Regions from separate parts of the Bradyrhizobium sp. 154 genome, predicted to be linked through region 2. Evidence: riboswitches for the same ligand, from Rfam matches in the RefSeq annotation. Region 2 holds a riboswitch; the other holds the start of a gene.
What was found. A riboswitch is a leader RNA that binds a small molecule or an ion and turns the genes downstream of it on or off. The one in region 2 is predicted to bind cobalamin.
Positions count from the first base shown of each region.

Region 1: another riboswitch for cobalamin. It lies ahead of IVA92_RS22905 (TonB-dependent siderophore receptor); the one in region 2 lies ahead of IVA92_RS12505 (TonB-dependent receptor).

Region 1 is NZ_JADPKG010000101.1:36,419-41,428, reverse strand. Features, by position in the region: gene IVA92_RS22905 (TonB-dependent siderophore receptor) at 1-1,799, opposite strand, end outside; cobalamin riboswitch at 1,907-2,102, opposite strand; gene IVA92_RS22900 (GDCCVxC domain-containing (seleno)protein) at 2,450-2,659, shown strand; gene IVA92_RS22895 (hypothetical protein) at 3,283-3,639, shown strand; partial or broken gene ihpA (divalent metal ion exporter subunit IhpA) at 3,693-4,953, shown strand; gene ihpB (divalent metal ion exporter adaptor subunit IhpB) at 4,950-5,010, shown strand, end outside.
Region 2 is NZ_JADPKG010000050.1:79,012-84,021, forward strand. Features, by position in the region: gene IVA92_RS12500 (PepSY domain-containing protein) at 1-83, opposite strand, end outside; gene IVA92_RS12505 (TonB-dependent receptor) at 96-2,453, opposite strand; cobalamin riboswitch at 2,570-2,772, opposite strand; gene IVA92_RS12510 (histidine phosphatase family protein) at 2,845-3,417, shown strand; gene cobT (nicotinate-nucleotide--dimethylbenzimidazole phosphoribosyltransferase) at 3,424-4,476, opposite strand; gene cobF (precorrin-6A synthase (deacetylating)) at 4,487-5,010, opposite strand, start outside.

The sequences.
Region 1 (5,010 bases), on a different contig from region 2:
ATGTTGGGATCGCGTGCCAGCAGGTTGTTCTTCACGATCTCATAGCCGGCCAGGGTCCATTCGCCGCGGCCGCCCCAGAACGATTGCTTGACACCGATTTCGACCTGCTTGCCGGTCGCCAGGTCGAAGTTCTTGTTTGCGGAGGACAGTGAGACGAGCCCTCCGACCGGGTCGGCCGCGGTGGCATATTGGGCATAGAAAGCGAGATCCTTGACCGGTGCATAGACGGCGCCGGCGCGCCAGGTCGTCGAAGAGAACGATTTCTCGAAGCTGTTGGCGGGCGAGACATAGTCGGTGCGCGCGATTGTCGGTTCATCCTGACGTATGCCGGCAATCAAGGACAGTTGCTCGGTGACCGACAGCCTGTTCTCGGCAAACAGCGCGTACTGGTTGGTTACGCTGCCATAGCCGGGAACTGTGGGGTTCGGGCTGTTGAATACGCCTGGAGCGAAACTGAATGGGTTGACGGACGACGAGCCGCCGTAAGGTGAATTGTTGGTGTGGGTAAAATTGATGCTGTTGACGTCGAAACCTGCGACGAACTCATTGGCCATGCCAAGGACATGTCCGCGGAATTTCGCATCCATGCGATTGCCGACCTGCTGCTGATCGTGAAAAATCTCGATATAGCTGCTGCGGTTGATCAGGCCGGTGGCGGGGTTATAGGCGTAGCTTTCGACGTCCTTCCAATGTCCCTTGGAGTTCAGATAGTAAAGCGTGTTCTGAACCGAAATTCCATCGGCCACCTGCCATTCAGTTTTCACCTGGTTCCAGCTATCCTGGTAGCGGATGTGGCTGTCGCTGACGTTGTAATTCTTGAAGCGGAGAGATTCATCGAGCCTGCCGTTGATCAGCGGCGTGCCGAAGTAGCGCGACGGGTTGCGGTCACCGTAGTCCGTGGACAGTGTCCAGGTGACGTCGTCGTTCTGCTTGATCTGGATCACGGCATGAAGCGCGACGTTCGAGGTGTCGTCGCGATCGACCCAGCCATCCGACATGTTGCCGGAGGCGGTGATCCGATAGGCGACGTCCTTGCTGACCGGACCGCCACTGTCCACCGCAATTCGCCGGGTCATGTTGCTGTCCAGCGACATCTCGGCCTGATTGCGAGGGACCCACAATGGCAGTTTTGAAACCACGTTGATGGCGCCGCCGACCGCGCCCGCGCCGTACATCACCGACGCAGGGCCGCGCAGCACCTCGATGCGCTCGGTCGACCAGGTGTCGAACGGAAAGGCCACCGTCCCGGCGCCGATATAGAGCTGGGTGCCGTCATACAGCGTCATGACGGAGCCAAGGCCCGTGAAGCCGCGGGTATTGAACGAGACGCCGCCATTGCCCGGTGCCGGGCTCGCCGTGAAGCCGGTGGCGTTTTGCGTCACCGCGTCGACGATGTTCTGCTGGCCGCGTTCGGCGATGGTTTCAGCGGAGATCACCTCCACGCTGGCTGGCGTCTGCAGTCGCGTCAGGCCGAGCCGGCTGCCGGCCGTGCTCGCGCCGGTGAGGTTGAGCGTCGGTGCGGCGAAGACAGGACCAGCCGGCGCGGCAACCTGTGTACCGGTATTGACAGCTATGTTGCGCTGCTGGCGCAAACGCGCGGCGCTGGCGGTCGCAGAACTGCGTCGGGTGCTTTGGGCCCTCGGCGACGTTGCCGGCGACTGCACCACAACGGGGTCGAGCGTCTGGACCGTCCTTTCGGACTGTGCCCAGCCGTCGGTCGACAAAACCAGGCAGGAGAATGCAGCTGAGCGCAGAATCGCGCGGCGATACCGCGGCGCGAAGATTGTACGGGAGGTCATCAACAGACTCGCGATAACGTGGCACGTCACCGCGAACGCAGCTTGGCCGCTGCCTCAAGAAGAAGGCAGCCCCAACACCCACCAGGACACCCCGCCCAATGTGCTCGCGTGTGACCACGACCGACGGCAGGTCTCCTGGCTCGCGGGTCGTTACCTCTCGCCGCCTTCCCAGGTCCGCAGGCCCAGTGGCGTTTGGCGAAGGCTCACCGCTTACAGTTGCGGGGGCAGCCACGGCGTTGGGGGATCCCCGCACCGTATTCCCTATTGATCTCCCGAAGGAGAACCGTCGTTGTCACCCTAGTTTTATTTGCAAACGGCTGTCAATTGGATGTTTCGCTGCGGCAGAAGTCAGCGCGTGGCGCCGATCATCAGGCCAAGTCGAGGATTCGACACCGCGGGAGATGGCATGTCAGATCACGCATCGATCCCTTATGAATTGGTTGCAGCGGTGAGCGTGGTGAGGTCTACTGCTTGCGCACAGGCCGACGAGGTCGCGATCACGACGCACACTACGTTCGACGTCGGTGACAACTCCAATGCCGTTCAAAGCTCCGCACGTATCCTTCGTATCGTTGCCGTTAAGGTGCCCTCCGGGATCAACCAGGCGATGATCGTTGGAAACTGGCTCGCGCGATGCTACGTTAGAGGGCATGCACGTCGAATCCACTCTCATTTGCCCGTCATGCGGCCATCGATCCATTGAGACGATGCCGACCGACGCTTGCCAATTCTTTTACGATTGCCGCGGATGCGGCACCCGGCTGAAGCCTAAATCGGGCAATTGCTGCGTGTTCTGCTCCTATGGCACCGTGCCTTGCCCACCGATCCAAGAGAATGGCAAGGGAGCTTGCTGCGGGTAGTTTGCCGATTTCCTGCGTGTGCCGATGAGTGCACGGGCTTTCGCGCGAGAATAACGCGATCGGCGTTGGGGTCCGGACCTCAATTGCTGCGCCGTCGCTCTTGCCCTAATCACGTGGGAATTCCGCCGCGAGCTCGCGCTAACGGGGCCCATAGAAGTGAACGAACGATGAACGGTACCCCGACAGCTATCGGGATCAGCCAGTACGTGAAATGAGGCAAGTCCTTCCAAAGCGGCAACTGCTTTCCATTGTCGACGTAGAACGATCGGGCGCTGGATCGACCTGAGTGGACCGCCGTCGATTCGAGCGGCGGCCGGGTCAACATCATTTCTTCCGCGGAAGACGTGGCCGACCGCATCGCCGACTTCATCAAGCAGACACGATACACGACAGGAGGGAGCATGCAGCATCGATCCACACTTCGCGCGAGCCTCTCGGACTATTTGGCACCCTTGCCGTGCGCGAGGCAGCTGGAGCTCAGAGCTGCCGCCTATTCCGTCAAGCGTTCCCTCCCGTGACTTGAGCCCCCGGTTCCCGGATCATAAGGATGTTAACACTGTTGCGGATCGACACCCCGGCCTAGTGCATGGTACTGGTCATCGCCCGATCGATCGGAACCCCGAGTGACCCTTTCCTTCAGATTTGGCCGTATCCTGCCGCGCTCGCTGCGCGGTGCGATGACCATATTTGTGATCGCGACCTACCTGATCGCCGGCGTGCTTCACGGCGTGTGCGATCTGGATGTCACAAATTCGTCGCCCAATGTTGTCGTCTCCTTCGCCGACAAGGGCATCGGCCATTCCGACAAGGGCGTTTTGGCCGACCATCACTGTCACGGCTGCTTCTCCGTCTCCGTTCCGGCCCCAGTGATTGCAGCGGTAGCCGTGATGCGCCCGATAGAGATGGTACCCACGCTGCAGGTCGTTCGGCGCGGTCTGCCGCCCGGAATCGACCCACCGCCCCCGAAATTCCTGACCTGAAATGACCGCTGGGCGCATCGCGCCCTAGATCCGTCTTTCGTCAGGTTTTCACCATGTTTCCAAAGTGCGTCACGCGTTTCGCGTGCGCGACGGCGTTGCTGGTCAGTCCCTGGTTGGGCGCGGTGTCGCATTCGCAGACCCTCAACCTTGGAGCGGCGCTGCAGCGCGCGCTCGCGACCAGTCCGCGTCTGACGGCCGCCGAGCGCGACGTCGGGATCGCCGCCGGCCAGCGCATCCAGGCGGGGGCACTGCTCAATCCGGAACTGTCCTACGAACAGGACAATTCTTTCGGATCCGGTATCTACCGCGGCACCAAGTCGGCCGAGACGACGCTGCAGATCAGCCAGCTCTTCGAGCTCTTCGGGAAGCGCGAGGCCCGCATCGCCGCCGGGCAGGCAGGTGTGGAAGGAGCCACGATCGAACGCAAGGCGGTGCGCCTGCAGATCCTTGCCGAGACGGCGATCGCGTTCCTGAACGTGCTCGGGCTGCAGCGGCGCATCCAGATCCTGGACGAGCAGGTCGCCGCGCTCGAGCGTCTGACGCCCTTGCTCCAGCGCAGGGTGGACGCCGGCGCGTCGTCGCCTGCCGAGACGAAGTCGCCGCCGCCCTGGTGAAGGCCGATCGCGAGCGCACCAAAGCCAGCCTGTCCAGCGCCCGTCGCGAGTTAGGGTGGTCATAGGGGAGACCTCACCGAAGTTCGCCAGCGTCTCCGGACGTCTGGATGCTACCGCTCGGGCGCCGTCGTTCCAGGCAGTGATCGCGGCCATCGACGCGAACCCGCAATTGGTGAGGTGGAATGCAGTCTACGCCCAGCGCAATGCCGAACTTCTTCTGGCGCGGCTGAAGCCTTACCCGGACGTCCGTCTCGCCGCCGGCTGGCGGCATTTCAACGAAACCAACGACGACGCCGTCCGGCTGACCCTGTCGGTGCCGATCCCGGTGTTCGATCAGAACCAGGGCAATATCCTGTCGGCCCAGGAAAGCCTGGCCAAAACGCGAGCCGAGCGTGAGGCGAACCGCAACACCCTCCTCGTCGTCGCGGGGCGGGCCTACGATACCGTGCAGGGCTCGCTGCGGGAGCTCGCGGTTCTGCGCGAGTCCGGTATTCCCAAGGCCCAAGCAGCCGCCAATGAGATCGAGCAGGGCTACGGCGCCGGACGCTTTTCTCTGCTCGAAGTGTTGGATGCCCAGGCCAACGTCACGCAAGCGCGCGTGCGCGAGCAGGAGGCGTTGCAGAACTACCATGTCGCGGTTGCGACGATCGAAGGGCTCGTCGGCAATCCCTTCGTCCTGGCGCGGGAGAGCGCACGATGAGAACTTCCAGCGCAATCGTCATGGCCGTGGTCGCGGCCGCCGCCGGCGCGTTCGGTT
Region 2 (5,010 bases):
ATCCCGGTCGCGAACCACATCGCGAACAGCAGGCAGAAGGCGATCCCGAGCCAGCGGTGCAGCAGGACGATCGCACTCATCATCCGTCTAACACCTCACCATTTGAACGCCGCGGAGATTTCGTAGGTCCGCGGCGCGCCGAGCAGGATTTGGTCGGGGTAGAACGGATCGCCCCAGATCGCATACCGCTTGTCGGTTATATTGCGCACACGGAAGGTCAGGCGAGCCTGGTCGACCGCATTGAACACCGTCTTGGGAATGTCGACGAAGGCATAGACGTCGGCCACAGTGTAGGCCTTCATCGTCACCACGTTGGCATCGGTGTTGTAACGGTCGCCGACGTGACGGCCGGTGATGCCGAGCTCCACCGGCCAGGGCGTGAAGAAGCGATACGAAGCGCCGGCGTTGGCCACGATGCGCGGCACGTTCGGCGGCGTGTTGCCGGAGAATGAGCCGCCGGCAAAATTGTAGTCGGCATAGCGCGCATCGACAAAGGCGATGTTGCCCCAGAGACGCAGGGGCTCGATCGGGCGCACGGACGCCGCGAGTTCCACGCCCTTCGACTCCTGCCGTCCGGCGATATTCAACTGCATGCCGCCGGCCGCGGCGTAGACGTTCTTGCGCACAATGTCGTAGGCGGAAAAAGACCACTCCGCCCTGTTGTCCCAGAACAGATGCTTGACGCCGGTCTCATAAGTGCGCGCGGTCGTCAGTTCGAGCGGCTGGGTCGGCCCGAGCAGAAAGATGTTGTTGGCGGAGATATCAGCGCCGGTGGCGTACTGGCTGAAGAAGGTCAGGCCGGGCACGGCCTCCCAGGTGTAGCCGATGCGACCGGTGACCGGCGCCCAGTCTTTCGTGAACGGAAAGCCAGCCTTCTCCAGGCCGTTCTTATCGGTCGAGTTGCGGTCGAGCCCGATATGCTCGACGCGCAGGCCGCCGACCAGTGCGAAGGTACGTGTCAGCTTCAGCCGGTCCTCGAACGACAGCGCCTCATTGTCGATGCGCGCGGTTTGCTGCTGGATCGTGAGCGGGCCGTAAAAGCCGCGGTCGGGATTGACCAGCGAAACGGAATCGCCTGGGAAGTTTGCCGCACCCGGCCTGACGAAGTCGAGATAGCTTGACGACAACGTCGTGACCAGCCGGTTGTCGAAGCCTGCAATGTTCGTGTCCCAGATCAGGTCGGTGATGTTGCCCACCAGCCGCTGGCTGTGCGCGACATAGAAGCGTTCACGATCGACCATGTTCGTCGTGGAATTGAACGCCTCGATCTCGTTGTTGAACCAGGTCCGTTCTGCACCGTAGCCATATGCCTGGCTCTTCAGCGTCAGGTCCGGCGCGAGCTTCAGCTCGAAGCCACCGCGCAGCCACACCTCCTGGGCGGCGTTGCGATTGTCGAGGACGTTGTAATTGGTGTTGAAGGTGCGGTCGTCAATGGTGACGGCGCCGAGATTGCTTCCGTTGTAGTTGGAGACGTAATTGCCGGAGACGATCCCCGTCGTCGCGTGCGAGCCGCTGAAGGCGATCGGCACCAGCGGCGCGCCCCAATAGGCTTTGGAGCGGTCCTCCCTGTATTCGATTGCGCCCCAGATCTTGAGACTGTCCGAGATGCGGTAATTGAGCTGGCCGGACGTGCCGAACGTCTTGACGTTGGTGTCGTCGGCAAAGCCGTTGAGGGTGGAACGGCTGATGTCGACGCGATAGTCCAGGCCCTGCACGTTGGTGCTGCCACCCGAGCCATAGTGGACGCGGAACGAGTTCAGGGAATCCCAAGAGAAATCAGCCTCGTTCCGGACCGGTCCTGTATGCGGCTGCTTGGTGACGAAGTTGATGGCGCCGCCGGCAGCGCCCTCGCCTGAAATCAGCGAGGCCGGACCTTTCAGGAATTCAACGGCCTCCAGATTGGCGGTGTCTACGATCCGCGAGGTCATGTTCTGCGGACCGATCTTGATGCCGTTGTAGAGCGTGTTGATCTGGCTGTTGGTGAAGCCGCGCATGGAGAAGGCTGAAGGTTCAGCCGGATTGTCGCCGGAGGTGACGCCGACCGCGCCCTGCGCCACTTCGGAGACAGTGCGATAGCTCTGCTCGCGCATCGTCTCGGCCGAGATGACTTCGGCGGTCGCCGGCGTTTCACGCACGGTGAGGCCGAGCCGCGAGGCGCTTTCAGCCACAGCATTGCTGTTGAGCGGCGTTGGTGCCGCGGCGGCCGGCACGACAGGCTTGGGCGCTGCGGATGCAGTCGCTGGCCTGCGCGCCGTTGCACGGCGTGTGCCCTGCGCCTCCCGGCCCGCCGGCTTGGCCTGCTTGCGGGATTGGGCGGGCGACACCTCGACCGGCGGCAGCGACTCGCGGACCTGCTGCGCCCGGGCGGCAGATACATCGACGGCGGCCAGTGACGTAAGCGCCGCGGAGGCAAGCAGGAAGCGGTGCGGTCGTACAAAAAGGAGACAAGACACGGTTTTCGAAACCTCGGTATGACGTCAGTGGCACGTCACAGCGAACGAGGTCTCACCTTTGGCCTGTCAGCCCTTCGATGAAGCCGAATGTCTGTACTCCCCGACCGACATCTTCGCGTGTGACCACGGCTGACGGCAGGTCTCCTGGCTCGCGGGTCGTGACCGCTTCGTCGCCTTCCCGGGACCGAGGACCCAGTGGCTTCTGACGAAGGATTCACCGCTTACAGTTGCGGGGGCAGCCGCGGCATTGGGGACGAATTCCCCGCACCGCATTCCCTTTTCATCCCCTCTCGGGGAAACCGTCGCCAGCATCTAGGATTACGATCAAGACGGAGTCAATGTGCAAGCTGCGGCGTTATTGCCACAGCAACCAACTTCCTTGGAGACGAGCATGGAAGGCGAGACCTTCCTCTGGCTGATACGGCATGCGCCGGTCGATGGCGTCACAGGGACGATCCATGCCGCCGATGCCCCGGCCGATCTTCGCGATCGCGCGCAGCTAGAGGCACTGCGGCAGTCTCTGCCGAGAGGCGCGGCGAGCCATGCGAGCCCAGCGCGGCGCACGATCGAGACCGCGCATGCGCTGGGACTCGCGCCCGAGCTGATCCCCGAATTCGGGGAACAGGATTTCGGCGCATGGACCGGCCGTCGGCATGACGAGATCGGCGCGGCCGGGGACGAGGCCTATGCGCAATTCTGGAGCGATCCGGCGCGCGGACGTCCGCCGGGCGGCGAGAGCTTTGCGGATCAGGTCGCGCGCGTCCGGCTTGGGCTCTCGCGGATCGGCGCGGGCTCCGCAACGCTCGTCGTGCATTCCGGCACGATCCGCGCCGCGCTGTGCATCGCGCTGGATCTGACGCCGCACGCCGCCTTGCGCTTCGTGATCGATCCGCTGTCGCTCACCCGGATCGACCGGCTCGCCACTGGGTGGCGCGTCGTCTCCGTCAATCAGCGGATGGCCTGAGCCCGATCAGGCCGGGCGATCCGGCACATTGGCTTGCGCAAAAGTCGCCATCCCGTTGTGGAGCGCGCAAGCCGACCGCACCAGCGGCAACGCGATCGCAGCGCCGGAGCCCTCACCGAGCCGGAGATCGAGGCTGATCAGCGGCTGCACGTTCAGCGCACGCAGCACCAGCCGATGCCCCTGCTCCGCCGATTGATGCGACGGCAGCAGGAACGGCCGGCACGATGGGTTGATCTGCACCGCCACCAGCGCCGCGACCGACACGATGAATCCGTCGATCAATACGGGAAGGCGGCGTTGCGCCGCCGCGATGATAGCGCCGCAGATCGCCGCGATCTCGAGACCGCCGACGGCACACAAGATGTGTTCGGGCGAAGCCCCCGCAATACCGTGGCGCGCAATCGCGGCATCGATCACCCGCGCCTTGTGCGCGCGGCCGGCCGCGTCGATTCCGGTGCCGCTGCCCGCGATTTCCTCGGCGCTGATGCCGAGCAGACTCGCCGCAATGGCCGCCGAGACCGTGGTGTTGCCAATGCCCATCTCGCCGAAGATCACCAGATCAGGCCGGCCGACTTCCGCGCGCGCAACCGCGCGCTGGCCGGCCGCGAAGGCGAATGCCAGTTCCGCCGGCTCAAGTGCAGCTTCCTCGCTGAAATCGCGCGTGCCGCTCCGCGGCTTGTCGGTGACGACGCCCGCCATCTGTTCCTGCGCCAGCGTGCCGGCGTCGACCACCTCCAGGCTGGAGCCAAGCTCACGCGCCAGCACTGAGATCGCGGCGCCACCGGACGCAAAATTCGCCATCATTGCGATGGTCACAGCTTGAGGATAGGCCGACACACCCTGCGCAACGATGCCGTGATCGCCGGCGAAGACGATGATCGGCACGCGCGCGGCGCGAGGAGATTCCGTCGCTTGCAGGCCCGCAAGCTCGATCGCCAGTTGCTCAAGCCGGCCGAGCGCGCCGGTCGGTTTTGTCAACTGCGTCTGCCGCGCGATCGCTGCCTCGCGGTGCATCGCGGAGATTTCGGGACACTCTTGGTAGACCCATTCGGGGAGCATGCAGCCTCGCTTAACGCGTGCGCTTGAGAATGTAGCTGTCCATGATCCAGCCATGCCGCTCGCGCGCTTCCTGCCGAAGTGCGACGATGCGCGGGCCGACTTCGGCCAACGCGCCGGACATGACGATCTGGTTGGGCATGCCGAGATAGGCACCCCACCAGATCTGCAGACTTTCCGGAGCGAGCGACTCGAACGCCGTGCCGCCGTCGAGCATCACCGCGATGGTATCGACTCCTTGTGGCCAGCCGCCTTCGCGCAAGCGCCGCCCCGTCGTGACCAGGAATGGCTCACCGATGTCGTTGAGCGGCAGCGCATGCGCGGCGCACAGCGCCTGGATCGAAGTAATGCCGGGCACGACCTCGATCGTCGGTAACGGATCGAGCCGCCGCGCAATGCGGAGCGAGGAATCGTACAGCGAAGGATCGCCCCAGATCAGCAGCGCGACCTTGCCCTCGCCGTCGAGATGATTTGCGATGGTTTGCGACCAGGTTGCCGCCACCGCATCGTGCCAATCGTCCACGCCCTTTTGGTAGT